DNA from 2 places in the Sterolibacterium denitrificans genome. Region 1 is predicted to be linked to the other one. Evidence: riboswitches for the same ligand, from Rfam matches in the RefSeq annotation. Region 1 holds a riboswitch; the other holds the start of a gene.
The links. A riboswitch is a leader RNA that binds a small molecule or an ion and turns the genes downstream of it on or off. The one in region 1 is predicted to bind cobalamin.
Positions count from the first base shown of each region.

Region 2: linked by a shared signal. The riboswitch ahead of SDENCHOL_RS00385 (TonB-dependent receptor) and the one ahead of SDENCHOL_RS12795 (ribonucleoside triphosphate reductase) in region 1 are both predicted to bind cobalamin.

Region 1 is NZ_LT837803.1:2,826,740-2,841,241, reverse strand. It holds gene SDENCHOL_RS12820 (isocitrate lyase/PEP mutase family protein) at 1-716, shown strand, start outside; gene SDENCHOL_RS12815 (pyruvate carboxylase) at 919-4,374, shown strand; gene SDENCHOL_RS12810 (GntR family transcriptional regulator) at 4,371-5,063, shown strand; gene SDENCHOL_RS12805 (LysR family transcriptional regulator) at 5,045-5,947, opposite strand; gene metE (5-methyltetrahydropteroyltriglutamate--homocysteine S-methyltransferase) at 6,048-8,333, shown strand; cobalamin riboswitch at 8,491-8,690, shown strand; gene SDENCHOL_RS12795 (ribonucleoside triphosphate reductase) at 8,809-10,884, shown strand; gene nrdD (anaerobic ribonucleoside-triphosphate reductase) at 10,913-11,086, shown strand; gene SDENCHOL_RS12785 (anaerobic ribonucleoside-triphosphate reductase activating protein) at 11,079-11,675, shown strand; gene SDENCHOL_RS12780 (efflux transporter outer membrane subunit) at 11,872-13,311, shown strand; gene SDENCHOL_RS12775 (efflux RND transporter periplasmic adaptor subunit) at 13,344-14,502, shown strand, end outside.
Region 2 is NZ_LT837803.1:66,779-81,280, forward strand. It holds gene SDENCHOL_RS00335 (TetR/AcrR family transcriptional regulator) at 1-421, shown strand, start outside; gene SDENCHOL_RS00340 (Gx transporter family protein) at 443-1,015, shown strand; gene mtgA (monofunctional biosynthetic peptidoglycan transglycosylase) at 960-1,667, opposite strand; gene aroE (shikimate dehydrogenase) at 1,664-2,473, opposite strand; gene SDENCHOL_RS00355 (energy transducer TonB) at 2,491-3,369, opposite strand; gene SDENCHOL_RS00360 (ribonuclease catalytic domain-containing protein) at 3,402-5,399, opposite strand; gene SDENCHOL_RS00365 (undecaprenyl-diphosphate phosphatase) at 5,469-6,290, opposite strand; gene SDENCHOL_RS00370 (YkgJ family cysteine cluster protein) at 6,395-6,652, opposite strand; gene SDENCHOL_RS00375 (hypothetical protein) at 6,649-7,587, opposite strand; gene thiC (phosphomethylpyrimidine synthase ThiC) at 7,634-9,511, opposite strand; cobalamin riboswitch at 9,660-9,886, shown strand; gene SDENCHOL_RS00385 (TonB-dependent receptor) at 10,032-11,969, shown strand; gene cbiB (adenosylcobinamide-phosphate synthase CbiB) at 12,112-13,041, shown strand; gene cobD (threonine-phosphate decarboxylase CobD) at 13,034-14,047, shown strand; gene cobU (bifunctional adenosylcobinamide kinase/adenosylcobinamide-phosphate guanylyltransferase) at 14,035-14,502, shown strand, end outside.

The DNA.
Region 1 (14,502 bases):
TGTGGTTCGGCATGCCCGACCAGGGCTTCATGGGCCTGGCCGAAATCGCCGACCACACGGCGCGCATCCGCGACGCCGTCGACGTGCCGCTGATCGTCGATGCCGACACCGGCTTCGGTAACGCGCTCAACGTCCATCACACCGTGCGCACGCTGGAACGCGCCGGCGCCGACTGCATCCAGTTGGAAGACCAGGTGGCGCCCAAGCGCTGCGGCCACTTCAACGGCAAGGACGTGATCGGCACCGAGGAAGCCGTCAGCAAGATCAAGGCCGCCGTCGACGCCCGCCGCGACCCGGATTTCCTCATCATGGCCCGCACCGACGCCGCCGCCGTGCATGGCTTCGAGGCCGCCGTCGAGCGCGCGCAGAAGTTTGCCGAGGCCGGCGCGGACATTCTCTTCGTCGAGGCCGTGACCAGCGCCGACGAGATCCGCGCCCTGCCGCAGCGCCTGGCCACGCCGCAACTGATGAACATGGTCATCGGCGGCAAGACGCCGATCTTCAACGCCGAGGAACTCGGCCAGCTCGGCTTCGGCATCGTCCTCTACGCCAACGCCGCCTTGCAGGGCGCGGTGATGGGCATGCAGAAGGCGCTGACCGTGTTGCGCGACGAGAGGCAGGTGCTCGAATCGAGCGGGCTGGTGACGCCCTTCGCTGAACGCCAGCGCTTGGTCGGCAAGCCCGAGTGGGACGCCCTCGACAAGCGCTACACCTGAGCCCCTGATTTCCCCTCTCCCCTCGCGGGAGAGGGGCCGGGGGAGAGGGGGCGAATTTCCTCCGCACTCCCCCCGTACCCTCCCCTCGCGGGAGAGGGGCCGGGGGAGAGGGGCCGAATTTCCTCCGCACTCCCCCCCGTACCCCCTCTCCCCAACCCTCTCCCACAAGGGGAGAGGGAGCAGTCCATCGTCCATCGAGAACATGTCCATGAAAAAAATCCGCAGCATCCTGGTCGCCAACCGTAGCGAGATCGCCATCCGCATCATGCGTGCCGCCGCCGAGCTGGGGCTGCGCACGGTGGCGATCTACGCCAACGAGGATCGCTTCGCGCTGCACCGCTTCAAGGCCGACGAGAGCTACCTGGTCGGCGACGGCAGAAAGCCGATCGCCGCCTATCTCGACATCGCCGACATCATCCGCGTCGCCAAACAGGCCAAGGTGGACGCCATCCACCCCGGCTACGGCTTCCTGTCGGAAAACCCGGATTTTGCCGAAGCCTGTGCCCAGGCCGGCATCGTCTTCATCGGGCCGCAACCGGCCGTCATGCGCGAACTCGGCAACAAGGTCGCGGCGCGCGCCCTGGCCGAAAAGGTCGGCGTGCCGGTGGTGCCGGCGACCGGCGCGCTGCCGGACGATGCTGACGAATGCCGCAAGCTGGCCGCCGACATCGGCTACCCGCTCATGCTGAAAGCCAGTTGGGGCGGCGGCGGTCGCGGCATGCGGGCGATCAACTTTGATCACGAACTGCTGCCGGCGATCGAGGTCGCCCGCCGCGAGGCGGCCGCCGCCTTCGGCAACGACGAGGTTTATCTGGAAAAGATGGTGGTGCGCGCCCGCCACGTCGAGGTGCAGGTGCTGGGCGACACGCACGGCAACCGCGTGCACCTGTTCGAGCGCGACTGCTCGGTGCAGCGGCGCAACCAGAAGGTCGTCGAGCGCGCTCCCGCGCCCTACCTGAATGCCGAACAACGCGAGGCGCTGTGCGCCGCCGCCTTGAAGCTCGCCGCCGGCGTCGATTACACCCACGCCGGCACCGTCGAATTTCTGATGGACGCCGACACCGGCGCCTTCTACTTCATCGAGGTCAACCCGCGCATCCAGGTCGAGCACACGGTGACCGAGGAGGTCACCGGCATGGATCTGGTCAAGGCGCAGATCGTCGTCAGCGAGGGCGGCCGGATCGGCGACAGCGACTTCCTGCCGGCGCAAAAAGACATCCGCCTGGCCGGCCACGCGCTGCAATGCCGGGTCACCACCGAAGACCCGGAAAAGGGCTTCACCCCCGACTACGGCAAGCTCGCCGCCTACCGCAGCGCCGCCGGGGCCGGCATCCGCCTCGACGCCGGCACCGCCTACACCGGCGCCATCATCACGCCCTACTACGACTCGCTGCTGGTCAAGGTCACCGCCCGCGGCCACGACGCCGACGAGGCGATCCGTCGCATGGACCGGGCGCTGCGCGAATTCCGCATCCGCGGCGTGGCGACCAATCTGGCCTTCCTGGAAAACGTCATCGGCCATCCGTCGTTCAGGAACGGCGAGTGCACGACGCGCTTCATCGACACCACGCCGGAACTGTTCGACTTCAAGCCGCGCCGCGACCGGGCGACGCGCCTGCTGCGCTTCGTCGGCGACGTGACGGTCAACGGCAACCCGGAGATGGCCGGCCGGGCGAAGCCGACCCTGCCTCTGCCCAAGCCGCCGCTGCCCAAGGCCGAACTCGGCGTGCCGCCGCTGCCGGGCAGCCGGGACCGGCTGCGCGAACTCGGCGCGCGGGGTTTTTCGTGCTGGATGTTCGACCAGAAGCGCGTGCTGCTCACCGACACGACCATGCGCGACGCGCACCAGTCGCTATTCGCCACCCGCATGCGCAGCGCCGACATGCTCGCCGTGGCGCCGCATTACGCCCGCCTGCTGCCCGACCTCTTCTCGCTCGAATGCTGGGGCGGCGCGACTTTCGACGTGGTCCTGCGCTTCCTCAAGGAAGACCCGTGGCAACGCCTCGACAAGCTGCGCGAGGCCATTCCCAACGTGCTGTTCCAGATGCTGCTGCGCGCCTCCAACGCCGTCGGCTACACCAATTACGCCGACAACGTCGTCCGCTGGTTCGTGCGGCAGGCGGCGGCGCACGGTATGGACGTCTTTCGCGTCTTCGACTCGCTGAACTGGGTCGACAACATGCGCGTCGCGATGGATGCGGTGATCGAGGCCGGCGCGCTGTGCGAAGGCACGATCTGCTACACCGGCGACCTCTTCGATCCGGCGCGCAGCAAGTACCACCTGAAATACTACGTGGACATGGCCAGACAACTGGAAAAGGCCGGCGCCCACATCCTCGGCATCAAGGACATGGCCGGCGTCTGCCGGCCGGCGGCGGCGCGGGCGCTGGTCAAGGCGCTCAAGGAAGAGACCGGCCTGCCCATCCACTTCCACACCCACGACACCAGCGGCGGCTCGGTCGCCTCGGTGCTGGCGGCGGTCGAAGCCGGCGTCGACGCGGTGGACGGCGCGATGGACGCGATGAGCGGCCTGACCTCGCAACCCAGCCTCGGCGCCATCGTCGCCGCGCTCGAACATACCGAGCGCGACAGCGGCCTGATCCCGGGCCGCATCGCCCCCTTCTCGCGCTACTGGGAAGGCGTGCGCCGCTACTACGCGCCGTTCGAGGCCGACATCCGTTCCGGCACCTCGGACGTCTACCGCCACGAAATGCCCGGCGGCCAATACACCAACCTGCGCGAACAGGCGCGGGCGATGGGCCTCGACCACCGCTGGAACGAGGTGGCGCAAGCCTACGCCGACGCCAATCGGCTGTTCGGCGACATCGTCAAGGTCACGCCCTCGTCCAAGGTGGTCGGCGATCTGGCGCTGTTCATGGTCGCCAACGAACTGACGCCGGAAGACGTGACCAACCCGGACAAGGAAATCAGCTTCCCGGATTCCGTGGTCTCGATGATGCGCGGCGAACTCGGCTACCCGGCCGACGGTTTCCCCAAGGCAATCCAGCAACGCATCCTCAAGGGCCAGACGCCGGTCGAAGGCCGGGTCGGCGCGCATCTTCCCCCGGTCGACCTGGAAAACGAGCGGAAAAAGGCCGAGAAGGCCGTCGGCCACCACATCGACGACGCGGCGCTGGCGAGCTGGCTGATGTATCCCAAGGTATTCACCGAATACGCCGCGCACCAGCGCCAGTACGGCGACGTGTCGGTGCTGCCGACGCCGGTGTTCTTCTACGGTCTGGGCCAGGGCGTCGAAGGGGACGAAATGTCGGTCGAGATCGACCAAGGCAAAACGCTGGTCGTGCGCCTGCTCGGCGAGACGCCCGCGCCGGAGAACGGCGAAGTCAAGCTGTTCTTCGAGTTGAACGGCCAGCCGCGCCCGATGCGGATTACCCGCGCCGGCCAGCAGGCGAAGAAATCCCGTCCGAAGGCCGAGGAGGGCAACGCCGCCCACGTCGCCGCGCCGATGCCGGGCATGGTCGCCACCGTCGCCGTCAAGGCCGGGCAGAAGGTGGCGAAGGGCAGCCCGCTGCTCTCGGTCGAGGCGATGAAGATGGAAACGGCGATCACCGCCGAGCGCGACGCCGCCGTCGTCCGCGTGCATGTCGCCCCGGGCGACCGGGTCGATGCCAAGGATCTATTGCTGGAGTTGTCATGAACCAAGAGTCCAATACCGAAATCCTGCGCCCGCGCATGCTCTACGAGGCGCTGGCCGATTCGTTGCGCAAGCGGATCTTCAGCCATGAATTGGCGCCCGGCGCGCCGCTCGACGAATTCAAGCTGGCTTCCGGCTATGGCGTCAGCCGCGCCCCGCTGCGTGAAGCGCTAAAGGTGCTGGCTGGCGAAGGATTGGTTGAATCGCGCGCCCGCCAGGGCTGCTTCGTCACGCGCCTGAGCTGGTCCAACGTCCTTCAATTGCTGGACTTGCTCGATCTGCTGGAAGACTTTGCCGCCGACGAGGCGGCCAGGGCGAAGTCATGCTTGAGCATCGACACACGGGAGAAGCTGCATGCCAGCCTGGTCAAGGTTGCCGGCAATGCCTGTCTGCCGGATCTGGCAGACCGCCTGATCGCCAGGTTGCGCCTGGCCTTCGGGCCGGTTTTCGACAGCCCGGAAATGCAGGCTTCGCACGATTTCCATGAGGCGCTGAAAAGCGCCATCGCGGCGGGCGACTGCGCTGAAACGCGGCATCTGCTGGCTGGCTGGAGCGAACGGCGCCGCCAGGCTGGGCAGGCCGCATGGGGGCGGATTGGCTCGGTTGCGCCGGCAAAAACCATCCATCAGCCCGGTACGGGTACGACGGGTACGGATAACGCCGAAGACGCCTTTTACGCCGGCGCGGTTTGAGCGCCGGAGCGCCGCGCCTGCTCGACGAAAGCGTCGAGGTAGTCGATGCCGGACTCGTTTTCGCGGATGCCGAGAAAAATCTGCTTGGCCACGCCCCGCTTGCCGAGCCGTACCGGCACGATGTCGAGCGCATCCGCGTATTCCTCGACCAGCCAGCGCGGCAGCGCGCTGACGCCGCGCCCGCTGGCGACCATCTGCAGCAGGATGTCGGTGGTTTCGATGGTCTTGTGGCGCTTCGGCGAGACGCCGGCCGGCAGCAGGAACTGGTTGTAGATATCCAGCCGTTCGATGGTCACCGGATAAGTGATCAGCACTTCGCCGCTCAGTTGTGCCGGTTCGACGAACGCCGCGCCGGCCAGCGCATGGCTGCGGCTGACCACCAGCACCTGCTCGTAATCGAACACCGGCTCGAAGGCGAGGCCGGATTTGTAAAGCGGATCGGGGGTCACCAGCAGGTCGATCTCAAAGGCGAACAGCGCGCCGATGCCGCCGAACTGGAATTTCTGCTTGACGTCGACATCGACATCCGGCCAGGCGGCGAGATAAGGCGCAACCACCTTGAGCAGCCATTGGTAGCAGGGATGGCATTCCATGCCGATGCGCAGCGTGCCGCGTTCGCCCTGGGCGAATTGCTGCAAGCGCTCCTCGGCCAGCAACAGTTGCGGCAGGACGCGGTTGGCCATGCCGAGCAGGTACTGGCCGGCCTGGGTCAGCCGCAGGCTGCGCCCTTCGCGCAGCCAGAGCGGCGTGCCCAGTTGCTGTTCCAGTTTCTTGATGCTGTGGCTCAACGCCGACTGGGTCAGACAGAGCACGTCGGCGGCGGCGGTCAGCGAGCCTTGTTTATCGACTTCGCGGAGGATTTCCAGATGTATGCGTTCGAGCATATATGAGCGGATTTAATCGTTATTTGAATTAATACCATTTTACTTCATGAATAGTGGTCTCTAGAGTGACGCCTGCATTTTTCAGAAAAGGAAACGGACAATGACCATCATCCACACCCTCGGCTTCCCGCGCATGGGCGCCCAACGCGAACTGAAGTTCGCCCTCGAAGGCCACTGGCGCGGCGAGATCGATGCCGCCGAACTGGAAGCCGTTGGCCGCCAATTGCGCGCCCGCCATTGGCAGGCGCAGCGCGATGCCGGCCTCGATTTCGTCAGCGTCGGCGATTTCGCCTATTACGATCACGTCGCCAATCACATCCAGTTGCTCGGCTGCGAGCCGGCGCGCTTCGGTTTTTCCGGCGACGAGCCGGCGTTGGCCCGCTATTTCACGCTGGCGCGCGGCGTCGCCCGCGAGGCCGGCGCATCGGGCGACGGCCATCCGGCACTGGAAATGACCAAGTGGTTCGATACCAATTACCACTACCTGGTCCCCGAATTCACGCCGGAGACGGCGTTCTCGCTGGCCGATGAGCGCCTGTTTGCCGAGGTGGCGGAAGCGCAGGCACTGGGCCATCCGGTCAAGGCCGTGCTGCTCGGGCCCTTGAGCTTTCTCTGGCTGGGCAAGGAAAAGGCGGCCGGCTTCGATCGCCTCGGCCTGCTGGACAAGCTGCTGCCGGTATACGGCCAGATTCTCGCCCGCCTCAAGGCGCAGGGCGTGCAATGGGTGCAGATCGACGAGCCTGTCCTCGGCCTCGATCTGGCGGCAGCCTGGCAACAGGCCTTCGAGCCGGCTTATGCCAGGCTGGCGACGAATGGCGTGCCGTTGCTGCTCGCCACTTATTTCTCGCCCTTGCAGGAGAATCTCGTTCTGGCCTGCCGCTTGCCCGTGGCCGGCCTGCATGTCGACGGCATTCGCGCCGCCGGGGAAATTACCTCGGTGGCCGACTGGCTGCCGGCGCACAAGGTGCTGTCGCTGGGCATCGTCGATGGACGCAATGTCTGGCGCACCGATCTGGATGCGGCGCTCACCCGCATTCGTCCGTTGTTCGACAAGCGTGGCCAGAGCCTGTGGCTGGCGCCGTCGTGCTCGCTGCTGCACGTGCCGTTCAGCGTCGCCGGCGAAATGAAGTTGGACGGCGAACTGCGCGGCTGGCTGGCCTTCGCGGTCGAAAAACTCGACGAGCTGCAAGTCTTGAAACAGGCGCTGGCCGGTGATGCCGCCGCCGATGGCGAACTGGCGAAATCCCGACAAGCCATACGGGCGCGGCATGCCAGCCGTCGGGTCAATAATCCGGCCGTCGCCGAGCGTCTGGCTGCGTTGCCCGCCGCCGCCGACCGCCGCCATGCTGCCTTTCCCGTCCGCCAGGCCGCGCAGCGCAAGCGTTTGCAGCTGCCGCTGCTGCCCACCACGACCATCGGCTCCTTCCCGCAGACCGCCGAAATCCGCGCCGCCCGGGCTGCCTTCAAACGCGGCGAACTGTCCGCGGCCGACTACGAAACCGCGATGAAGAAGGAAATCGCCCACGCCGTCGCGGTACAGGAAGAACTGGGCCTCGACGTGCTGGTGCATGGCGAAGCCGAGCGCAACGACATGGTCGAATATTTCGGCGAGCAACTGGCCGGCTTCTGCTTCACCGGCAACGGCTGGGTGCAGTCCTACGGCTCGCGCTGCGTCAAGCCGCCGATCATCTACGGCGACGTCTCGCGTCCGCAGCCGATGACCGTGGACTGGAGCGCCTACGCGCAAAGCCTGACGCCAAAACCGATGAAGGGCATGCTGACCGGGCCGATCACCATCCTGCAATGGTCCTTCGTGCGCGACGACCAGCCGCGCTCGACTACCGCCGCGCAGATCGCCCTGGCCATCCGCGACGAAGTCTGCGACCTGGAAAGGGCCGGTATCGGCATCATCCAGATCGACGAGCCGGCAATCCGCGAAGGCCTGCCGCTGCGCCGCGCCGCCTGGCGCGAGTACCTGGCCTGGGCGACCCGCGCCTTCCGCCTGTCGGCCTCGGGCGTGGCCGACGAAACGCAGATCCACACCCACATGTGCTACTCGGAATTCAACGACATCCTGCCCGAGATCGCGGCCATGGACGCCGACGTGATCACCATCGAGACCAGCCGTTCGGACATGGAGCTGCTGGATGCCTTCGGCAAGTTCAAATATCCGAACGAAATCGGCCCCGGCGTGTATGACATCCATTCGCCGCGCGTGCCGAATGCCGACGATATGGCGCGCCTGCTGCAAAAGGCGCGGGAGACAATCCCGGCCGGCAACCTGTGGGTCAATCCCGACTGCGGCCTGAAGACGCGCGGCTGGCCGGAAACCGTCGCCGCGCTGCGCCACATGGTGGCGGCGGCCAAGGCGTTGCGCGCCGTTTGAGTTTTCATCGCCGCGTCGTGGATATTGCCAAGGCATGCCGCAGCAACCTGTACGTAAAAGTTGCTGCGGCGCGGTGGGCTACTATATCTAGTAGCACTGCACCAGTTTTCTACTACCGGTAGTGTTTTTTTCTTGACAGCTGAAATCTTGTGGCACTAGACTGGCTGCCGTCGATGGTTCCCAAGTCGGGATTGAAAGGGAATCCGGTGCCAGGCCGTCGGCCTGAAACCCGGAACTGCCCCCGCAACTGTAATCGGCAAGCGCTTCGGCACGACATGCCACTGGATTTTTCCGGGAAGGCGAGCGAAGCGCGTTGAGCCGAGAGTCAGGAGACCTGCCTCGATGAGTCCTTTTTTCAATTGGGGCGGGGTGTCCCTGACGTGAGGTCGCGCATGAGTCTGCCAGTTGCTGCCGCTCGTGCATCGGTACATCGACCGATGCGGAAAGTCCCCGCCCATTCTTGCGGAGACGCCCGATGCCGGTACGAACAGAACGCCAACCCGCTTCTTTGCTGAATGCCGCCGGATCGCCGGTTCGGCCCGCCTCGCCCGCCCTGCCGACGCGCATCGTCAAGCGCGATGGCCGCGACGAGCCCTTCGAGTCCGCACGCATCGCCTCGGCGCTCGCCCGCGCCGGCGCGGCCAGCGGCGAGTATGACGAGGAGGAGGCGCAACTGCTGGTCGCGCGCGTGCTCAAGGTGCTGCGCCACCGCCACGACCGCTATCAAAGCGCCGCGCCGACCGTGGAGCAGGTGCAGGACATCGTCGAGCAGACGCTGGTCGACGCCAACCACATCGCCACCTTCCGCGCCTACGTCGCCTACCGCGACCAGCACCGCCGGCTGCGCGAGGACCGGCGCACGCTGGTCGACGTGGCTGCGGCCATCGACGAGTACGTGGATCGCGCCGACTGGCGCGTGCGCGCCAACGCCAACCAGGGCTACTCGCTCGGCGGGCTGATTCTCAACGTCTCCGGCAAGGTGGTCGCCAACTACTGGCTGTCGCACGTCTATCCGCCGGAGATCGGCCAGGCGCACCGCGACGCCGACATCCACATCCACGACCTCGACATGCTCTGCGGCTACTGCGCCGGCTGGTCGCTGCGCCAGCTGCTGTTCGAAGGCTTCAACGGCGTGCCCGGCAAGCCCGAGGCCGATCCGCCGAAGCATTTTTCGAGCGCGCTCGGCCAGATGGTGAACTTCCTCGGCACGCTGCAGAACGAATGGGCCGGCGCGCAGGCGTTCAGTTCCTTCGACACCTATCTCGCGCCCTTCGTCAGGAAGGACAGGCTCGACTATGACGCCGTGCGCCAGGGCATGCAGGAGTTCATCTACAACCTCAACGTGCCGTCGCGCTGGGGCACGCAGACGCCGTTCACCAACCTCACCTTCGACTGGGTCTGCCCGGAGGATCTGCGCGAGCAGGTGCCGGTGATCGGCGGCGTCGAAATGCCCTTTGCCTACGGTGAGCTGCAGGCCGAGATGGATCTCATCAACCGCGCCTACATCGAGGTGATGAGCGCCGGTGACCGGCGAGGCCGCGCCTTCACCTTCCCGATCCCGACCTACAACATGACCGAGGACTTCCCGTGGGAGTCCGAGAACGCCGAACGTCTGTTCGCGATGACGGCGAAGTACGGCCTGCCGTACTTCCAGAACTTCATCAACTCGGACATGAAGCCGAACCAGATCCGCTCGATGTGCTGCCGCCTGCAGCTCGACCTGCGCGAGCTCTTGAAGCGCGGCAACGGCCTGTTCGGCTCGGCCGAGCAGACCGGCTCGATCGGCGTCGTGACGATCAACTGCGCGCGCCTCGGCTTTCTCCACGCCGGCGACGAGGATGCGCTGATGGCGCGCGTCGACCGCCTCGCCGACATGGCGAAGGAGAGCCTGGAGATCAAGCGCAAGGTGGTGCAGCGATTGATGGACGACGGCCTGTTCCCGTACACCAAGCGCTACCTCGGCACGCTGCGCAACCACTTCTCGACCATCGGCGTGAACGGCATCAACGAGATGGTGAGGAACTTCACCGGCGCCGCCGACCTCACGGACGACGAAGGGCACGCGCTGGCGATCCGCCTGCTCGACCGCCTGCGCGACAAGATGCGCAGCTATCAGGAAGAGACCGGCAACCTCTACAACCTGGAGGCGACGCCGGCCGAGGGCACCACCTACCGCTTCGCCAAGGAGGACAGGAAGCGCTGGCCCGGCATCCTGCAGGCGGGCACGGCGGAGAAGCCGTACTACACCAACTCCTCGCAGCTGCCGGTCGGCTTCACCGACGATCCGTTCGAGGCGCTGCTGCGCCAGGACGAGCTGCAGACGCGCTACACCGGCGGCACCGTGCTGCACCTCTACATGCGCGAGCGCATCTCCTCGCCGGCCGCCTGCCGTCAACTGGTGCGCACGGCGCTGACGCGCTTTCGCCTGCCCTACATCACCATCACGCCGACTTTCTCGATCTGCCCGAAGCACGGCTATCTGGCCGGCGAGCACGAGTTCTGCCCGACGTGCGACGAGGAAATCCTCGCCCGGCGCGCGGCCGCAAACTGATTTTTCACCGACCAAGAAAGGAAACGCCATGTCCGAAAAGCACCGTTCCCACGACATCCCCGACCACGAGCGCCAGCGCTGCGAAGTGTGGACGCGCGTCATGGGCTACCACCGCCCGGTGTCCGAGTTCAACCCGGGTAAGCAGGGCGAGCACGGCGAGCGCCGGCACTTCGTCGAGCCCTGCCAGGCAGCGCATGCCTGAACCCGTGCTGGCGGTGGGCGGCCTGGTGCCGTTCACCACCATCGACTTCCCCGGCCGGCTGGCCGCCGTCGTCTTCTGCCAGGGCTGCCCGTGGCGCTGCACCTACTGCCACAACCCGCACTTGCTGCCGCGCGGCGCAGGCGCGCTGTCGTGGCCGGAGGTGCTGGCCTGGCTGGAAACGCGGCGCGGACTGCTCGACGGCGTGGTCTTCAGCGGCGGCGAGCCGCTGCTGCAACGCGACCTGCCGTTCGCGCTCGCCGACGTGCGCGCCCTGGGCTTCGCCACGGCGCTGCATACCGCCGGTATCTACCCGGAACGCCTGGCCGCCGTGCTGCCGCTCGTGGATTGGGTCGGCTTCGACGTCAAGGCGCCGTTCGCCGATTACGCGCCCATCGTCGGCTGCGACGGCGGCACGGCGGCGCGTGCTTCGCTCGAACTGCTGCTCGCCGCCGGCGTGGCCCACGAGATTCGCTGCACCGTGCCGCCGCAACTCGCCGCCGCCGCGCTCGGCCGCATGGATGCCGAACTGGCCGGCCTCGGCGTCGCGCATCTCACGCGACAGACCTGCCGTCCGCGCGCTTCTCGGTAAAACGACGGACCCACGGACGCCCTCGGAATTCGTGGCGAATCTGCGCCAGACCGGCATGCGCGGCATAACCGCTCTTGATCTTCGCGTCATCCTGTATTTGGTGAGAATTCGTAACATTCGTAAGTAACGTAACTAATGGACGTTTTATTGGACTCCCCAGTCTACAATTCGGGCTTGTTTTATTTATGGCCCGACCATGTCCGTGATTTCCACATTCTGTCGACTTGGCCTGCTGCTGGCCCTGGCTGGCTGCGTGCCTTTGCAGGCCTTGCGACCGGCGACACCGCATGCGTCGCAATTACAGTTGCCCGCGCAATGGTCCGCGGCCGTACCCGCGCTCGCACCCGCGCTCGCACCCGCGGGCGCGGCGGTGCAAATGCAGTGGTGGCAGCAGTTTGGCGATGCCACGCTGGATACGTTGATGGCGCAGGCGCTGCAGTCCGCGCATGATCTGCGCACGGCACAGTCCCGTTTGCAGCAGGCGCGGGCGGCGCTGGATCTGGCGGAAGCCGGGCTGGCGCCCAGCATAGGCGCCAGCGCGGGGGCGAATCGTGCGCGCAGCGGCCATGCCAGTCCGCAGACTCAGTACACGGCCGGCTTCGATGCCAGTTGGGAGCCGTCCATCTTTGGCGGCCAGCGCGATGCCGTGAGCGCCGCCGAGTTTGATTTGGAGGCCAGCGCGGCCAGTCTGGATGCGGCCAGGGTCAGCCTGGCGGCCGAGGTGGCGCTGAACTATGTCAACCTGCGCAGCTTGCAGCAGCGCCTGCAGATTGCCCGCAGCAATCTGGTGGCGCAGGAGGAAACCTGGCAACTGGTGAGCTGGCGCAACCAGGCGGGCCTGGCCAGCGAGTTGGAGCTGGAACAGGCCAGCGCCAATCTGGCCAGCACGCGCGCCAGTCTGCCGGGGCTGGAGTCCGGCATCGCCGCGGCCATGCATCGGCTGGCGGTGTTGAGCGGACAGCCGCCGGCCAGCTTGCGCGATCGACTGGCGCCAGCGCAGCCCCTGCCCGGTGCGCAGGCGCTGACCCGCTTGCCGATTCCTGCCGATACCTTGCGCCAGCGTCCCGATGTGCGGGCGGCGGAGCTTGGTCTGGCGGCGGAGCTGGCGCGGCTGGATCAACGCCGCGCCGACGCCTGGCCCAGCCTGAAACTGTCCGGTTCGCTCGGTTGGCGGGCGGCGTCGACCGGCGCCCTGGGCAGCGGGGCGAATGTCGCCGCCTCGCTGGCGGCCAGCCTGGCGGCGACCTTGTTCGATGGCGGCCGCATCCGCGCGCGCATTGACGCTCAGGATGCCGCCGCCGAGCAGGCGCTCATCGCTTACGAAAAAAGCATCCTGACCGCGCTCGAAGACGTCGAGAACGCGCTGGCCGAACAGGCGGCGGCGCAGACGCGCAGCCAGGCGCGCAGCCAGGCGGCTGCGGCCGCGGCACGGGCGGCGGCGCTGGCGCAGCAGATGTATCGCAGCGGCATGGTGGATTTTCAGCGCACGCTGGATGCCGAACGCACGCGGCTGTCCAGCGAGGACAGCGAGGCGACGGCGCGGGCCGATGAACTCACGGCGCTGATCCGTCTTTACAAGGCGCTGGGTGGCGGCTGGCAGGGCGCCAGCGCGGAACACGCAGAACACATGACGTAAGCAGAACACACCGATGCCAACGAGGAAGCGCAATGAACGCAAAAACGCTCGATCCCTTGCTGCAACCAGGCCGCGGCCGCCTTACTGGCTGGCGCAGCGGCTTGCTGGTCGTCCTGCTCTTGATCTTGGCCGGCGGCCTGTATCTGGCTTTCTTCTCCGGCAAGAAACAGCAGGGGCGTTATCTCACCGAGGAAGCCGCCCTGGGCCATCTGGTGGTGAGCATTTCCGCCAGCGGCACCCTGGCGCCGACGCGCTCGGTGGACGTCGGCAGCGAGCTGTCCGGCACGCTGGAGGCGGTGCTGGCCGATGACAACGACCGCGTCAGCCAGGGCCAGATCATGGCGCGGTTGGATACCGCCAAGCTGCGCGATGCGGTGACCCGCTCGCAAGCCGCCGTGACGGTGGCCGAAGCGAACGTCGCCCAGGCCGAGGCCACGCTCAAGGAGCAGCAGGCCAATCTCAAACGCCTGCGCGAAGTGCATGAACTTTCCGGCGGCAAGGTGCCGGCCGCCAGCGAACTGGAAACCGCCCAGGCCGCCGTGGCGCGCGCCGAGGCCAACCGCCAGAGCGCGCAGGCGGCGGTGATCCAGGCCAAGGCCGTGCTCACCACCGACCAGACCAACATCGACAAGGCGGTCATCCGCTCGCCGATCAACGGCGTGGTGCTGGCGCGCAAGGTCGAGCCGGGACAGACCGTGGCCGCTGCCATGACCACGCCGGTGCTGTTTTCCATCGCCGAGGACTTGACGCAGATGGAACTGGAAGTGCGCGTCGATGAAGCCGACGTCAGCACCGTGCAGCTCGGCCAGCCGGCCAGCTTCAGCGTGGCGGCCTGGTCGGGGCGGCGCTTTCCGGCGACCATCAAGCGCGTGGGCCTCGGCTCGACCATCATCGACAACGTGGTGACTTACAAGACCGTGCTGAGCGTGGCGAATGACGATCTGGCCCTGCGCCCGGGCATGACGGCCACGGCCCAGATCATCACCGTCGATCGCGAGAATGTCCTGCTGGTGCCGACCGCCGCCCTGCGTTATGTGCCGCAGCAGGCGGGGAATGGCAGCGATGAGAAAGCCGGCGATGGCGGCAGCTATGTGGACAAGCTGTTGCCGCGCATGCCGCGCCGCGCCAAGAAGGCCGGCCAGACGGCGCCGCGTGCCGGCGGTTCGGGGCAGCTCTGGGTGCTGGAGCAGG
Region 2 (14,502 bases), 2.8 Mb from region 1:
CAACCGGCTGCTGATCAATGCCTACCTGGACGCCGCGCGCGAGATTCCCGAGGCCAGCAGCGTGGATCAGCTCTGCCTGGGCCTGGAGCGCGCCTTCGCCGTGGCGCGCGGCCGGCCGGGCATGATGAACTTCGCCTCCGCCTCGGCGCTGGAAATCCAGCGCAACAAGGAACTCGACTGGCTGGCGCGCGAAGATGCCGAGGCCTTCCCGCTGTTCTTCCGCAACCTGCTCAAGCGCGCGCGCAAGCGCGGCGAGCTCAACCCCGAAATGAACATCGACGCGGCGATGAACGTGCTGATCATCTCCTTCGCCAGCCTGGCCTTCCTGCAGGGCACCCAGGTCGACGAAGCCGCCTTCGACGTCTCGCTCAAGGCCTTTCAGCAAATGCTGCGCGGCGAAATGTTCATGCGGCCGAGCTGATTTTCGGCCCCGCCGGCTGCCGTGTCCGCCCCCGTCACCCTCCGCCTGCAACCAACGGCCGACGATCACCGCATCGCCCGCTATGCCGCCGCGGCGATCGCCCTGTCGGTGGTCGAAGCGGCGATTCCCAGCCCGCTACCGGGCGTCAAGCCGGGGCTGGCCAACATCATCACCTTGATCGTGCTCGCGCGCCACGGCTGGCGCGATGCGGTCTGGGTCACGCTGTTACGGGTCTTCGCCGGCAGCCTGGTGCTCGGCCAGTTTCTCGCGCCGGGATTTTTCCTCAGCCTCGCCGGTTCGCTAGCCAGCCTCGTCGTGCTGGGCGCGGCGCTGCATCTGCCGCAGCGCTGGTTCGGCCCGGTCAGCCAGAGCCTGCTCGCCGCCTTCGCCCACATTGCTGGACAACTGGTGCTGGCCCGGCTGTGGCTGGTGCCGCACGACGGCCTGTTCTACCTGGTCCCGTTTTTTGCCCTGGCAGCGCTGGCATTCGGCCTGGCCAACGGCCTGGCGACGGCAAAAATCCTTGCGGGCGATGGCATCAAGGCAACTGCGCATGCGGCATGCGCGCCAGAATCGTCTGCGTGCGACGATTGAGATAAGCCGACCAGGGATTCTTCTCGAAACGCCGGGGCGCCGGCAGCATCACCGCCAGCCGGGCCGCCTGCGCGGCCGTCAGTTGAGCGGCACCCACCCTGTAATAGCGCCGCGCGGCCGCCTCGGCGCCAAAGACGCAATCGCCCCACTCCACCGAGTTCAGGTACACCTCCAGTATCCGCCGCTTGTCCCAGGCGGTTTCCAGCATCAGGGTGATGATCGCTTCCTGCGCCTTGCGCCACGGCGTCTTGACCGGGGAGAGAAACAGGTTCTTGGCGAGTTGCTGGGTGATCGTCGAACCGCCGGCCACGAGCCGGCCTTTCCTGCGGTTTTTCTCCAGGGCCAACTGCATGCCTTCCCAGTCGAAGCCATCATGCACGGCGAACTTGTCGTCCTCGGCCGCGACCACCGCGCGCTTGAGATGCACCGAGATCTTCCCGTAGGGCTGCCAGTGGCGTTTCAGTTCAGCTTGCGGATTCGTCCTGCGCGCCTCGTCGAGGCGGATTTCCATGAAGCGCGTCATGCCCGGATCGAAGTATTTCCACCACATCACCCAACCCATGTACCAGCACTGGGTGAGCAGGATCAGCAGCACCAGTCCGAGCAGGATGCGCTTGAACCACTTGAAGGCGCCGCCCAGCAAAACCTTCATGACCGGCGCAACTCGGCCAGCACGGCCAGCGTATCCGGACGCAGGCCGCGCCAGACCAGAAAGGCCTCGGCCGCCTGTTCGACCAGCATGCCGAGGCCATCGCTGACCCGCGCGCCGGCACGGCGGGCTTGCGCCATGAAAGGCGTCTCGCGGCCATACAGCATGTCGTAGGCCAGGCAATCCGGCGCGAAGACGCCGTCGGGAATCTCCGGCGCGGCATCGCTGAGGCCGGCCGAGGTGGCGTTGATGACGATGTCGAATGACTGGCCGCTCAACTCGGCAAAACCGCAGCCCCGCAGCTTCCCGTGCGCTGCCAGCGCCTCGGCCAGCGTCCGCGCCCTGGCCGCCGTGCGGTTGGCGATCACCAGGCAGGCGGGCGCTTCCTGCAGCAGCGGCAGCACGCTGCCGCGCGCCGCGCCGCCGGCGCCCAGCAGCAGCACGCGCCGGCCGGCGATTTCCTGGGCGAGATTGACGCGGATGTCGCGCACGATGCCGGCACCATCGGTGTTGTCGCCGAGAATTTCACCGTGCCGGAAACTCAGCGTATTCACCGCGCCGGCCGCGCGCGCGCGATCGGTCAGCCGGGTGACCAACCGATACGCCTCTTCCTTGAACGGCACGGTGACGTTCAGGCCGCAGCCGCCGTCGGCAATGAAGCCGCGCACGGTCTCGGCAAAGCCGTCCAACGGCGCGAGCAGCGCGTCGTAATGCAAGTCCTGCCCGGTCTGCGCGGCAAAGCGGCGGTGGATCTGCGGCGACTTGCTGTGGGCCACCGGGTGGCCGATCACTGCGTATCTGTCTGTCATGGCCCGTTGCTGCGGCATCATTTGGCCTGCAGCCTGTCCTCGTTGGTAAACGACCAGGTGCGGGTGATGCCGATGATGTCGATATCGGAAAGGCTGGGCGGAAACGCCGGAAACGGCGCGGCCTGGTTGACGATGCGGATAGCCGCCTCATCCAGCACCCGGGTGCCCGAAGAGCGGTCGATGGTGATCGCGTTGATGCTGCCATCGGACTTGATTTCCACCGTCAGCACCAGCGTGCCATAGACCCGCCCCCGGGCGGCCTGCGGATAATTGAGATTGCCGACGCGCTCGATCTTCTGCCGCCAGTCTTCCTCGTACTGGGCAAAGCGGTATTCGGTGGCGCGCGCGCCGATGAACTTCTTGCGCGGCCGCTTGTTGTACTCATCGTATTGGCGTTCGATCTGCCCTTGCAGACGCGCCATGGCCATGGCCGAGGCGGCGAGGTCGCTCCCCGTGGCCGGCTGCGGTTCGGGCTCCGGCTTGTTCTGCGGCCGCTGCTGCTCGGATGAGTAGAGCTTTTCACGGCTCTTGATCTGGCTCATCAACTGGCGCTGCAGGGCTTCCATTTCGGCGATCCTGCGCTGCGCCTCGACCAGTTCGTTGCCCTGTCGCACCGCAGGCGTCACCGGCAGCGGCGTCCTGGCGATGCGTTTCTCGTCCGTATTGCCGCCGCCATCGAGATTGACCTGGGCGCGCGCCTGCGCCTGGGTGGGCGCCGGAGCCGTACTGCTCCTGGCGTTGACCAGGATGACTTCGAGCATCTGGTCGCTGGCCTTGGCCAGCTTGTGCGGTACCTCGAAGTGGATCGCCAGCAAGACGGCATGGATCGCCAGCGAAATACTCAACGCCACCGACAGCGTGATGCTTCGCGGCAGCAGGGCAATGATCCGGGACAACCGGGGAGGAATACTCGGCATAGCGGACGATTCTACCCGGCCCCGGCGCCCGCCTCCCCTGCCGAAGCATCGGCCGTGGCGACCGGCGGCCCCGCTGCCGCCGGCTGAGCCAGGATTTCCACTGCACCGTCATCGGCGGGCAGGGACAGGAGCGGCGCATCCGGCAGGGCTTCGATGAAGCGGGCGCGCGCCGTCGGCTCGTAGAGATCGATCGTCTCGATGACCAGCCGGATGCGCGTCCCATAATCGAGCGTCGGCAAGCCCGGCATGCGCAGCACCAGCGGCACGGCTTCGAGGCGCACCAGACCTTCGCGCAGCACGTGGGCCGTGGCCTCCTGCAGGTTTTCCTGCTGCAGCCAGCGCAGACACCAGTAACGCTCCATGCCGCGCTGGAATTCGCCATAGGCCGCATAGGTCAGCTCGAAGTCGCGCATGGCGGACAGCAGCTCGATGGAGCGGGCGGCGAACGGTGGCGGCTCGCCGCGCAGCCAGGCGATCAACTGCCACTGATTGAGCAGATCGACGTGGCGGCGCAAGGGCGAGGTCGTCCAAGTGTAGCAATCGACGCCCAGCCCCTCGTGCGCCGCGGCGACGGTCGTCATGCGCACCTTGCCTGCCGTCTGCGCCCGGTACAGCGCGGCCACGCCGGCATCGGCAAGATCGCGGCCCCAGCCGGCATTGGCGGCGATCATCAATTCCGCCACCAGCGTGTCGAGCGGCGAGCCGCGCTTGCGCCGCTCGATACGGATGCGTCCCGGCTCCGGCGATGAATCGGCCGACCAGTCGACGACATAGTTGTAATCCGTCTGGTTCTGCGTCTGACCGGCCTTGCCGCGCCCGACCTGCAGTGCCGTCGCGAACTCCCAGAGCAGCCGCAGCTCGTCGCGGAAATCGAAGTCCGGCAGGCCGCCGGCCAGCGTCTCTTCGTTGAACAGGGGCTCCATGTCGTGATGGCGCAGGTTTGCCGCGACGGCAACCGCCTCGATACGGGTCTCGCGGCGGCGGATGCTGAAATCGGCCGCGACATCGAGATACACCGACAATGCCGGATTGCTGCGCCCGGCCAGCAAGGTATAGCGCTCAACGACCGCCTCGGGCAGCATGGTGATCTTGCGCCCCGGCATGTACACCGTGGACAAACGGTTGCGCGCCAGACGCCCCAGTTCGTCGTCCGGCCGGATACCCAGTCCCGGCGCGGCAATGTGGATGCCGATGCGCCAGCCGCCGCCTTCATCCGCCGCCAGCGGCACGACCGAAAAGGCATCGTCGATTTCGGTGGTCTGGGCATCGTCGATACTGAAGGCGCGCACCGGCGCCTGCGGCAGGTCCGCCAACATGGCCGGCGGCAGATCGGCGGCAAACTTTTCGCCCTGCGGAAAATACTCGAACAAAAAGCGATCCAGATGATAGTCGTGGATCGACGACAGCGCGCCGCAGCGCGCCAGCAACTGCACCGGCGACAGGCCGCTGGCGGCACAGGCCGCCTCGAAGGCCTTGGTTTCGAGGCGGTTGCGATCCGGCTTGTAGAGCAACTGGCGCAGCAGCGGCCGCAGTTCCTCGGGCAGTCGTCCCGCCTGCAATTCGCCGCTCAGACGCTCGATGGCCAGCACCTGCTGGCGCTTCTTCTCCAGCCCGGCCAGCGCCGCCTGGAGAATTTCCGGCGGCGCCTTGCGATAACGCCCGCGCCCTTTGCGATGAAAGTAGACCGGCGCCGAATGCAGGCGCAGCAGCACCGCCGCCGCCTCGACGGCATCCGGCGCATGGCCGGCGTACTCGCGCGCCATGTCCTCGAAGCCGAATTCGGCATCGCCGCAGACTTCCCAGAGAAAATCGCTGTCGATCCCGGCGGCTTCGCTTTCGGCGCGCTCGAGCAATTCGGCCGCGCCCGGCGTGCTGAAACGCAGCAGGACATTGGCGCTCTTCACCTTGCTGCGCTTGCCCGTGGGCAGCTCGACCTGCAGCGAGGTGTTGTTATCGGCGAGGACGGCGCCAGCCTTGAAGGCGCCGTCCTCTTCGAACAGGACGTTCATCGGCAATCGGGGGGCTGGAAAAAAAGAAAGGGGCGGAATTATACCGCCCGCGCCGCGCCATCCGCGGCGCTACGGCGTCGTCCAATCGACCAGCCCGAATTGCCAGGTCGCCAGCACCACCAGACCGAAGACGATGCGATACCAGGCGAAGGGAGTGAAGTCGTGCGTGCTGATGAAACGCAGCAGCCAACGCACGCAAAGGAAAGCGGAGATGAAGGAAGCGATGAAACCCACTGCGAGCATGCCCAGATCGTCGGCGGAAAACAGCGCCCGCTCCTTGTAGAGTTCGTAGAAAGTGGCGGCGGTCAGCGTCGGTATGGCCAGAAAAAAGGAGAATTCGGTGGCGGCCTTGCGCGACAGGCCGAACAGCAGACCGCCGATGATGGTCGCGCCCGAGCGCGACGTGCCGGGAATCAGCGCCAGGCACTGGGCGCAGCCGACCTTGAAGGCGTCGAGCGGCGTCAGATCATCGACGCTCTCGACGCGAATCCGGTGATTGCGCTTCTCGGCCCAGAGGATCAGCACCGCGCCGACCAGAAACGCCATGGCTACCGGCACCGGCTGGAACAGATGGGCCTTGATCAGCTTGCCGAACAACAGGCCCAGGATGGCCGCCGGCATGAAGGCGATCAGCAGGTTGAGCACCAGGCGGCGCGCCACGGGATCATGCCCCAGGCCCGTCATCACGCTGCCGATCTTGCGCCGGTATTCCCAGACGACGGCCAGGATGGCGCCGAACTGGATGACGATCGTGAACACCTTGCCCTTGTCATCATTGAAGCCGAGCAGGTCACCGACCAGGATCAGGTGGCCGGTGCTGGAAATCGGCAAAAACTCCGTCAATCCCTCGACGATGCCGAGGATGAGCGCGTGCAGCAGGGTGAGATCCATGAGGTTCCGGATGAGGTGGTGGCGGTGTGGCGGGCGAGTCTAGCACAGGGGTATGGACGCACCCGAGCGCGGCCGGACGCTGAATTCACGCGAATCTATTGTGTCTATTGCGTCAGTCGTTCCAGTCGCGTCAGCCAGGCCAGCGCCTCATCCCGCGTCTGCCCGCACATTTCCAGCGAGGGCTGCAGGCCGCCACAACAGGCCGGGCGCTCGGGACGGCCGAACAGGCGGCAGCGCAGCGCGTCGTCGAGTTGCGGGCAAGGCAGTCCCGCGGGCTTGCCTCGCGGCAGGCCGGGAATGGCGCTGCTGATCGACGGCGCGATGCAGCAGGCCGCGCAGCCCGATCGGCAGGCCGTGCTCATGCGCCGCCGGGCGCAGTGGTATCGATCAGGCGCTGCGGCTGGCGATGCAGACGCTCCAGCCTGGATTCGTCGAGCAGTTCGGCGAGGAAACGGAAGTTGCGGTTGATCGCCGCCTCATAGGGACAGCTGCCGTCGAAATGTGCTTTCAGGTAACGATCGGCCGAGTCGTATTCCTCGCGGATGCGCGCGCTGAGCATCCCCGTATAGAAGGCCGGGGTTTCGCGCAGCAGGGCTTCCGGATCGGGATAGGCCAGATCCGGCGCGCCGGCCAGGCCGCAGGCGCTGAATTCGATGAACAGGAAGTCGCGGCATTTTTCCAGATAGTAGCGATCGGCCAACTGGCTGACGATGTCGGCCGTGCCCAGCAGGCAGGCCAGCGCCCGATCCAGCGGCGCGGTATCCGCCGGCAGGTGCCAGAACAGGCGGGTGATCATGATCAGTTGCGCCTTCCCGGCCAGATGCGCCAGCGGCGCCATGGCCGGACGCGACAGGTAATCGCGCATGAAGGCCACGCCGCGCGCTTCGTGGATCGGCGTCAGGCTGGCGCCGGTCAGGTGATGCTCATCATGGCGGCGCAGCAGGCCGATGTCGTGATACAGCGCCAGCAGCACGCCCAGCAGCGCATGCCCGGCGTCGAGATGTTCGGCCGCCGCCGGCGCCGTCTCGATGCCATGGCCGTCGATCAGCCGCGCCATCGCCAGCCCCGTGTCGAGCGCGTGGCGCAGGTCGTGATAATGCGTATCGCAGCGCAACAAGCCGGGGTGCTTGCCGCGAAAGGCCGCCGCCAGATCGTCGATGGCCTGCCTCAGCAGGGGACGCCCGTAATCCTCACCATAGCGCCGCGTCAGGAGTTGATCGATGGCGCTGAATACCGCGCCGGGATCCTGAAAATCCACCGTGCCGGTGGGATCGCTATGCCGGAGTTGCGGACTCATCGTCATCGGGGCTGGAAACGTGGAAGCACATCGCGGTCAGAGTTTCTCAGAGTTTCTGATAAACCTCTGCGCCCTTTTTCACGAATTCCACGGCCTTGGCTTCCATGCCCCTGGCCAGCGCCTCGTCTTCTTTCAGCCCTTCGGCGGCGGCGTAGTCGCGCACGTCCTGGGTGATCTTCATGGAACAGAAATGCGGCCCGCACATGGAACAGAAGTGCGCCTGCTTGGCGCCTTCCTGCGGCAAGGTTTCGTCGTGGAATTCGCGCGCCTTGTCCGGATCGAGGCCGAGGTTGAACTGGTCTTCCCAGCGGAATTCGAAACGCGCCTTGGACAGCGCATTGTCGCGGATCTGCGCGCCCGGATGGCCCTTGGCCAGATCGGCCGCATGGGCGGCGATCTTGTAGGCGATGATGCCGTCCTTGACGTCGTTCCTGTCGGGCAAGCCGAGGTGCTCCTTGGGCGTGACGTAGCAGAGCATGGCCGTGCCGTACCAGCCGATCATCGCCGCGCCGATGGCGCTGGTGATATGGTCGTAACCCGGCGCGATGTCGGTGGTCAGCGGGCCGAGGGTGTAGAACGGCGCCTCGTGGCAGAGCTTGAGCTGCAGATCCATGTTCTCCCTGATCATGTGCATGGGCACGTGGCCGGGGCCTTCGATCATCACCTGCACGTCGTGCTTCCAGGCGATCTGCGTCAATTCGCCGAGCGTCTTCAACTCGCCGAGCTGCGCCGCGTCGTTGGCGTCGTGGATCGAACCGGGCCGCAGGCCGTCGCCGAGGCTGAAGGCGACGTCGTAGGCCTTCATGATTTCGCAGATGTCCTCGAAGTGCGTGTAGAGGAAATTCTCCTGGTGATGCGCGAGACACCACTTGGCGAGGATGGAACCGCCGCGCGAGACGATGCCGGTCAGGCGCTGCGCCGTCAGCGGGACATAGCGCAGCAGCACGCCGGCATGGATGGTGAAGTAATCCACGCCCTGCTCGGCCTGCTCGATCAGCGTGTCGCGGAAGATTTCCCAGGTCAGCTCCTCGGCCTTGCCGTTCACCTTCTCCAGCGCCTGGTAGATCGGCACCGTGCCGATCGGCACCGGACTGTTGCGGATGATCCATTCGCGCGTTTCATGAATGTTCTTGCCGGTGGACAGATCCATCACCGTATCGCCGCCCCAGCGGATCGCCCAGGTCATCTTCTCGACTTCTTCCTGGATGCTGGAGCCCAGCGCCGAGTTGCCGATGTTGGCGTTGATCTTCACCAGGAAATTGCGGCCGATGATCATCGGCTCGGCTTCCGGGTGATTGATGTTGGCCGGAATGATCGCCCGGCCGCGGGCGATTTCGTCGCGCACGAATTCCGGCGTGATGATTTTCGGGATACCCGCCCCCAGCGGCTCGCCCGCATGCTGGCGGTTCAATAATTCGGTGAGTCCTTCGCGTTTCTGGTTTTCGCGGATGGCGACGAACTCCATTTCCGGCGTGACGATGCCGCGCCGGGCGTAGTGCATCTGGGTGACGTTCGCGCCAGCCCTGGCGCGGCGCGGCGCGCGCGTCAGGTTGAAGCGGATCGCCTCGCTGGCCGGATTGGCCAGGCGCTCGCGGCCATAGGCCGAAGACAGGCCGGCCAGCACTTCGGTATCGCCGCGTTCCGCGATCCAGGCGGCACGCAGCGGCGCCAGGCCGGCGCGGATGTCGATCCGCGCGTCCGGATCGGTGTAGGGGCCGGAGCAGTCATAGACGTGGATGGGCGGATTTTTCTCCACCGCCTCGCTGCCATGCAGGGGCGTGTCGGCCTGCGAAATCTCGCGCATCGGCACACGGAGGTCCGGCCGGCTGCCGACGACGTAGACCTTGCGCGAATTCGGCAAGGGCTGGACGCTGGCATCATCCACCCGGGCGTTGGAAGCTAGAAACTTGTCGCTGGCATTCATGGCAAAACTCCGCTTGCTGCATTGGCTGCTGGTGTGGCAATCACTGCAAATGATGAGGTTTCCCGCCGGGCGCGGGCAAATCGTCAAACTACTGGAAAGCCTGGGTGAATGCAACCGCCGAAACATTCGCCGCCATGCGCCATGCTAGAATCGCGGCTTCGTTCAAGGTGTCGTGGTCGGCCAGCAATGCAAACCGGCCACGCTGAAACGGGAAAGCGGTGCGCTTCCGATCTTTTGAAGCAATGCCGCTACTGCCCCCGCAACGGTAAGCGAGTGCGGGCGTGTCATCCAGCCACTGGGAATGGGTTGCATCCTGGGAAGGCGACACGTCAAGACTTGCGAGTCCGGAGACCGGCCTGAACGACCAGCGCAAGTGCCACGGGGAGTGGGCGCCAGCAGGAGCTGAGTCGAACGGCGGTTTCATCGTTGCGGCGCAAACTCCGGAACTCACTCATTTTCCCCCGGCACTTTCATTCATCGTTACCGGCATGCGGGGACGCCTGCCGGAGAGGGGAAAACCATGCATACCCGCCTGAAACCCATGGCAGCCGTGCTGCCGCTTCTTTTTGCGACTGCCTCTGCCGACGCTCAACAAATCACGACGCCCGGCGAAGTCGTCGTCACGGCAACCCGCTTCCATGAGTCAAGCGCGCCGGCGGCGACGAACGTCATCATCATCACGCGCGAGGACATTCAATCATCCGGCGCGCAGAGCTTGCCGGATGTACTGAAAAGCCAGGCCGGGCTCAACGTCGCGCCGCTGTATGGATCGCTCGGGGCCGATACGGCAATCGACATGCGGGGCTTCGGTGAAGGCGCGGCTTCGAGAACCCTGGTCTTGCTCGATGGGCAACGCCTCAACTCCCTCGACATGACGAACATCGACTGGGGGATCGTGCCGCTCGACAGCATCGAACGCGTGGAAATCATCAACGGCAGCGGCAGCATCCTGTATGGCGACAATGCGGTCGGCGGGGTGATCAACATCATCACCGGCAAGCGCAAGGATGGCGCGCACATCCAGTTGGGCGCAGGCAGTCAGGACGGCAAACAGATTTCGGCCGGTTTTTCCAGACAGCTCGGCGCCATCAATCTGGCGCTTTCCGCGAACCGCCAGGATGCCGACGGCTGGCGTCAGAACAACAAGCAAAAGCGCAACAATGTTGCCGGGCGCGTCAGCACGAATTTCGACAGGGGCGAGGCGTTCGTCGATCTGGGCTGGTCGTCGCTGGACAGCGGATTGCCCGGTGCATTGACCAAGGCCCAATACGACGGCAATCCAAAACAGGCCGTCACGCTCGATAGCTACATCGAGCGGCGCAGCGCTTATGTCAGGCCCGGCGTGTCCATGCAAATCACCGACACCCTGAAATTCCTGGCCGAGGCCGGTTATTCGAAAGTGGAAAACACGTCCTGGATTTCGGACTGGTTCAGTTTCGACGATCGCAAATCCACGGTTCTTTCATTTACGCCCCGCTTGCAATGGCAGCATGGACTGGGCGCCCTGGCAAGCAGGACGACCATCGGCTTTGATTATTACGATGGCGATCTGACTTCCGACAAATCGGCGAGCGATCATGGCTCGATCACCAAAACGGTCAGGATCGATCAAAAGAGCCAGGCGGTTTATCTTCAGAATCAAACCGGCTTGACGACCGGTCTGACCCTGACTGCCGGCGCCCGCCACCAGAAAATCGATCAATCGGCAACCGATTCGAGCGGCCTCAGGATGACCAACGATCACGCCAAAACCATCGGCGAGCTGGGCCTGAGCTATCAACTGGCGACGGGTGTCCGCGTTTTCTCGCGGTTCGGCAGCACTTTCCGCTATGCGAATATGGATGAACTGACGACTTTTACCGGCTTCGCCGGCAAGCCGGTCCGGCCCGAACAGGGGAAATTCATCGACGCGGGGATCGACCTGAATGGCGCCGCCTATGGGTTGAAAGTCACCGCGTACAGCCTGGGCATGAAGGATGAAATCGCCTATAACGGCCTGACTTTCGAGAACGAGAACCTTGCCAAAACACGCCACGAAGGGATCGACATCAGCGCTCGCTACGACCTCGATCGGCAATGGCAACTCATTGGCGGCCTCAATCTCCAGAAGGCGAAATTCCGCGAAGGCGCGGATAGCGGCAAGAAAGTGCCGCTGGTTCCCGGCGTCAAGGCCAATATCGGCATCAACTTCAAACCGGTTGCTGCCCTCAATCTGTCTCTCTTGGCCAACCATGTCGGCCGACGCTATTCCGGCGGCGATACGAGCAACAGTTTCTTCGAGCAGCTTGCCGCCTACACGACGGCGGATTTCGTCGCGAGCTGGCGCCAATCGAACTGGACCGCGCGCGCCAGAGTCGTCAACCTGACGGACAGGAAATACGCTCCATCCGGCTACTATGGCTCGTACTATCCTGCCGACGGACGGACGTTCTTCGCCGATCTGCGTTACGATTTCTGAAGCCCTGAAGCCCGTCTGCGGGCACCGGCTTCCGCCGCAGCACAGCGGCGCCTGCATTCCACTGGAGGAATGCAGGCGCCATTTTTCATCCAGCCCGCGCGGTACCACCTGTTTCCGTGCCTGACGCCATGATCCATCGCCAGTGACTCCCGACCTGCCTTTCATCCTCAGCCTGCTGGCCGGGGTAGCCATCGATCGCTGGCTGGGCGAGCCACGGCGCTGGCACCCGCTGGTGGGCTTCGGCCGGCTGGCCGACGGTATCGAGCGCGGCTTGCGCCGGGGCGTGCCGGGCCATGCCCTGGGCAACCGTCTGCGCGGCCTGCTCGGCTGGCTGCTGCTGGTGTTGCCGCCGGTGCTGCTGGCCGCCTGCTGGCGCCACCCCATCCTCGATGCCCTGCTGCTGGGTTTCGCCCTGGGCGGCCGCAGCCTGATCGAACATGCCCGGCCGATCGGCCAGGCTCTGCTGGACGGACGGCTGGAAGAAGCCAGAAGGGCGGTGGCGCGCATCGTCTCGCGCGATTGCGATCAACTCGACGAAACGGCCGTCGCCGGCGCCGGGGTCGAATCCGTGCTGGAAAACGGTCACGATGCCGTTTTCGCCACCTTGTTCTGGTTCTGCGTCGCCGGCGGCGCCGGGGCCTTGCTGTATCGCCTGGCCAACACCCTGGATGCGATGTGGGGCTACCGCGATGCGCGCCGCCGCTACTTCGGCTGGGCGGCCGCCCGCCTCGACGACCTGCTGGGCTGGCTGCCCGCGCGCCTGACCGCTATCACCTATGCCCTGCTCGGCAACCCTCAACATGCCTGGCGTTGCTGGCGCGAGCAAGCCGGCCGCTGGCAAAGTCCCAATGCCGGCCCCGTGATGGCGGCAGGCGCCGGCAGCCTGGGCGTGCGTCTGGGCGGCGCGGCGCGTTATCACGGCGTCCGGGAACATCGTCCAGAACTGGGCTGCCGGCGCCCGGCGCGCGCCGCAGACATCGAGCGCGCCCTGTCCCTGGTAAATGGCGGCGTGCTGCTGTGGCTGGGCCTGAGCCTGGTCTGGGCCGTGCTCTGGAGACTGCTGCATGCTTGAACATGGCGGTCGCCTGCGGGCTGCGGCGCTGCGCTACGGCATCGCGGCAGAGGACTGGCTGGATCTGTCCGCCGGCATCAATCCGCATCCCTGGCCAGGACTGCAGTCACTGCAAATCCCGACCAGCGCCTGGAGCCGCCTGCCGGAAGATGAAGACGGGCTGATTGGCGCCGCCTGTGCCGCCTATGGCGCGGCGCATGCGCTGCCGGTCGCGGGTACGCAGGCGGCGATCCAGGCGCTGCCGCGTCTGCGCGCCCCCGGCCGGGTGGCCATCGAAACCCCGGGCTATGCCGAACACGCCCAGGCCTGGCAACGGGCCGGTCATCAATGCCTGAACTGGCAAAGCGAATGCGCGGATGAGGCGCTGCTCGACACGCTCGATGTACTGGTGCTGATGCAACCCAGCAATCCCGGCGGCGTGCGCAACGATCCGCAACGCCTGCTGGCCTGGCATGAGCGTCTGGCCGCCCACGGCGGCTGGCTGGTGGTCGACGAAGCCTATGTCGATGCCACGCCCGGGGACAGTCTGGCCGCCTGCAGCCAGCGTCCCGGCCTGATCATCCTGCGCAGCCTGGGCAAATTCTTCGGCCTGCCGGGCGCGCGCGTCGGTTTCGTGCTGGCGGCACGCGGCCTGCTCGATGAACTCGCCGACGATCTGGGGCCCTGGCCGCTGGCCGGCCCCTCGCGCTGGCTGGCCACGTCGGCCTTGCGGGATATGGACTGGCAGGCGGATCAGCGCCGCCACTTGACCGAACAAGGACGGCGATTGGCCAAACTGCTGACAGAATACGGTCTGCCACCGGCGGGAGGTTGCGCCTTGTTTCAATGGTCGATCACCCCGCAGGCCGAACGGCTCTACCGGCAACTGGCGCAACGCGGCATTCTGGTGCGCCTGTTTCGGTCGGAACCCGGCCCGGCCAGTCTGCGTTTCGGCCTGCCCGGCGCCGAATCCGGCTGGCAACGTCTGACCACTGCGCTCAAGGAAATTTCGTCATGCAAACCCTGATACTCGGCGGCGTGCGCTCCGGCAAAAGCCGCCTGGCCGAACGCCTGGCGGTAGACAGCGGCCTGCCCGTGAGCTACATCGCCACGGCGCGCGCCGACGATGCCGAGATGCAGGCGCGCATCCAGCACCACCAGGCCAATCGCCCCAGCCACTGGCGGACGGTGGAAGCGCCGCTGGCGCTGGCCGACGCCCTGCAACGGGAGGGAAGCGCCGAACCCAGGCGCCTCATCCTCGTCGATTGCCTGACCTTGTGGCTCACCAATCTGCTGCTCGATCCCGATCCCGCGCGCCTGGCCCGCGAGCGCGCCGCCTTGCTGACCACGCTGCCGCAACTGCCGGGCGAGCTGATCATGGTCAGCAATGAAACCGGCCTGGGTATCGTGCCGCTGGGCGAACTCACCCGCCGCTATTGTGATGAAGCCGGCCGCCTGCATCAGGACATCGCCGCCTCGAGC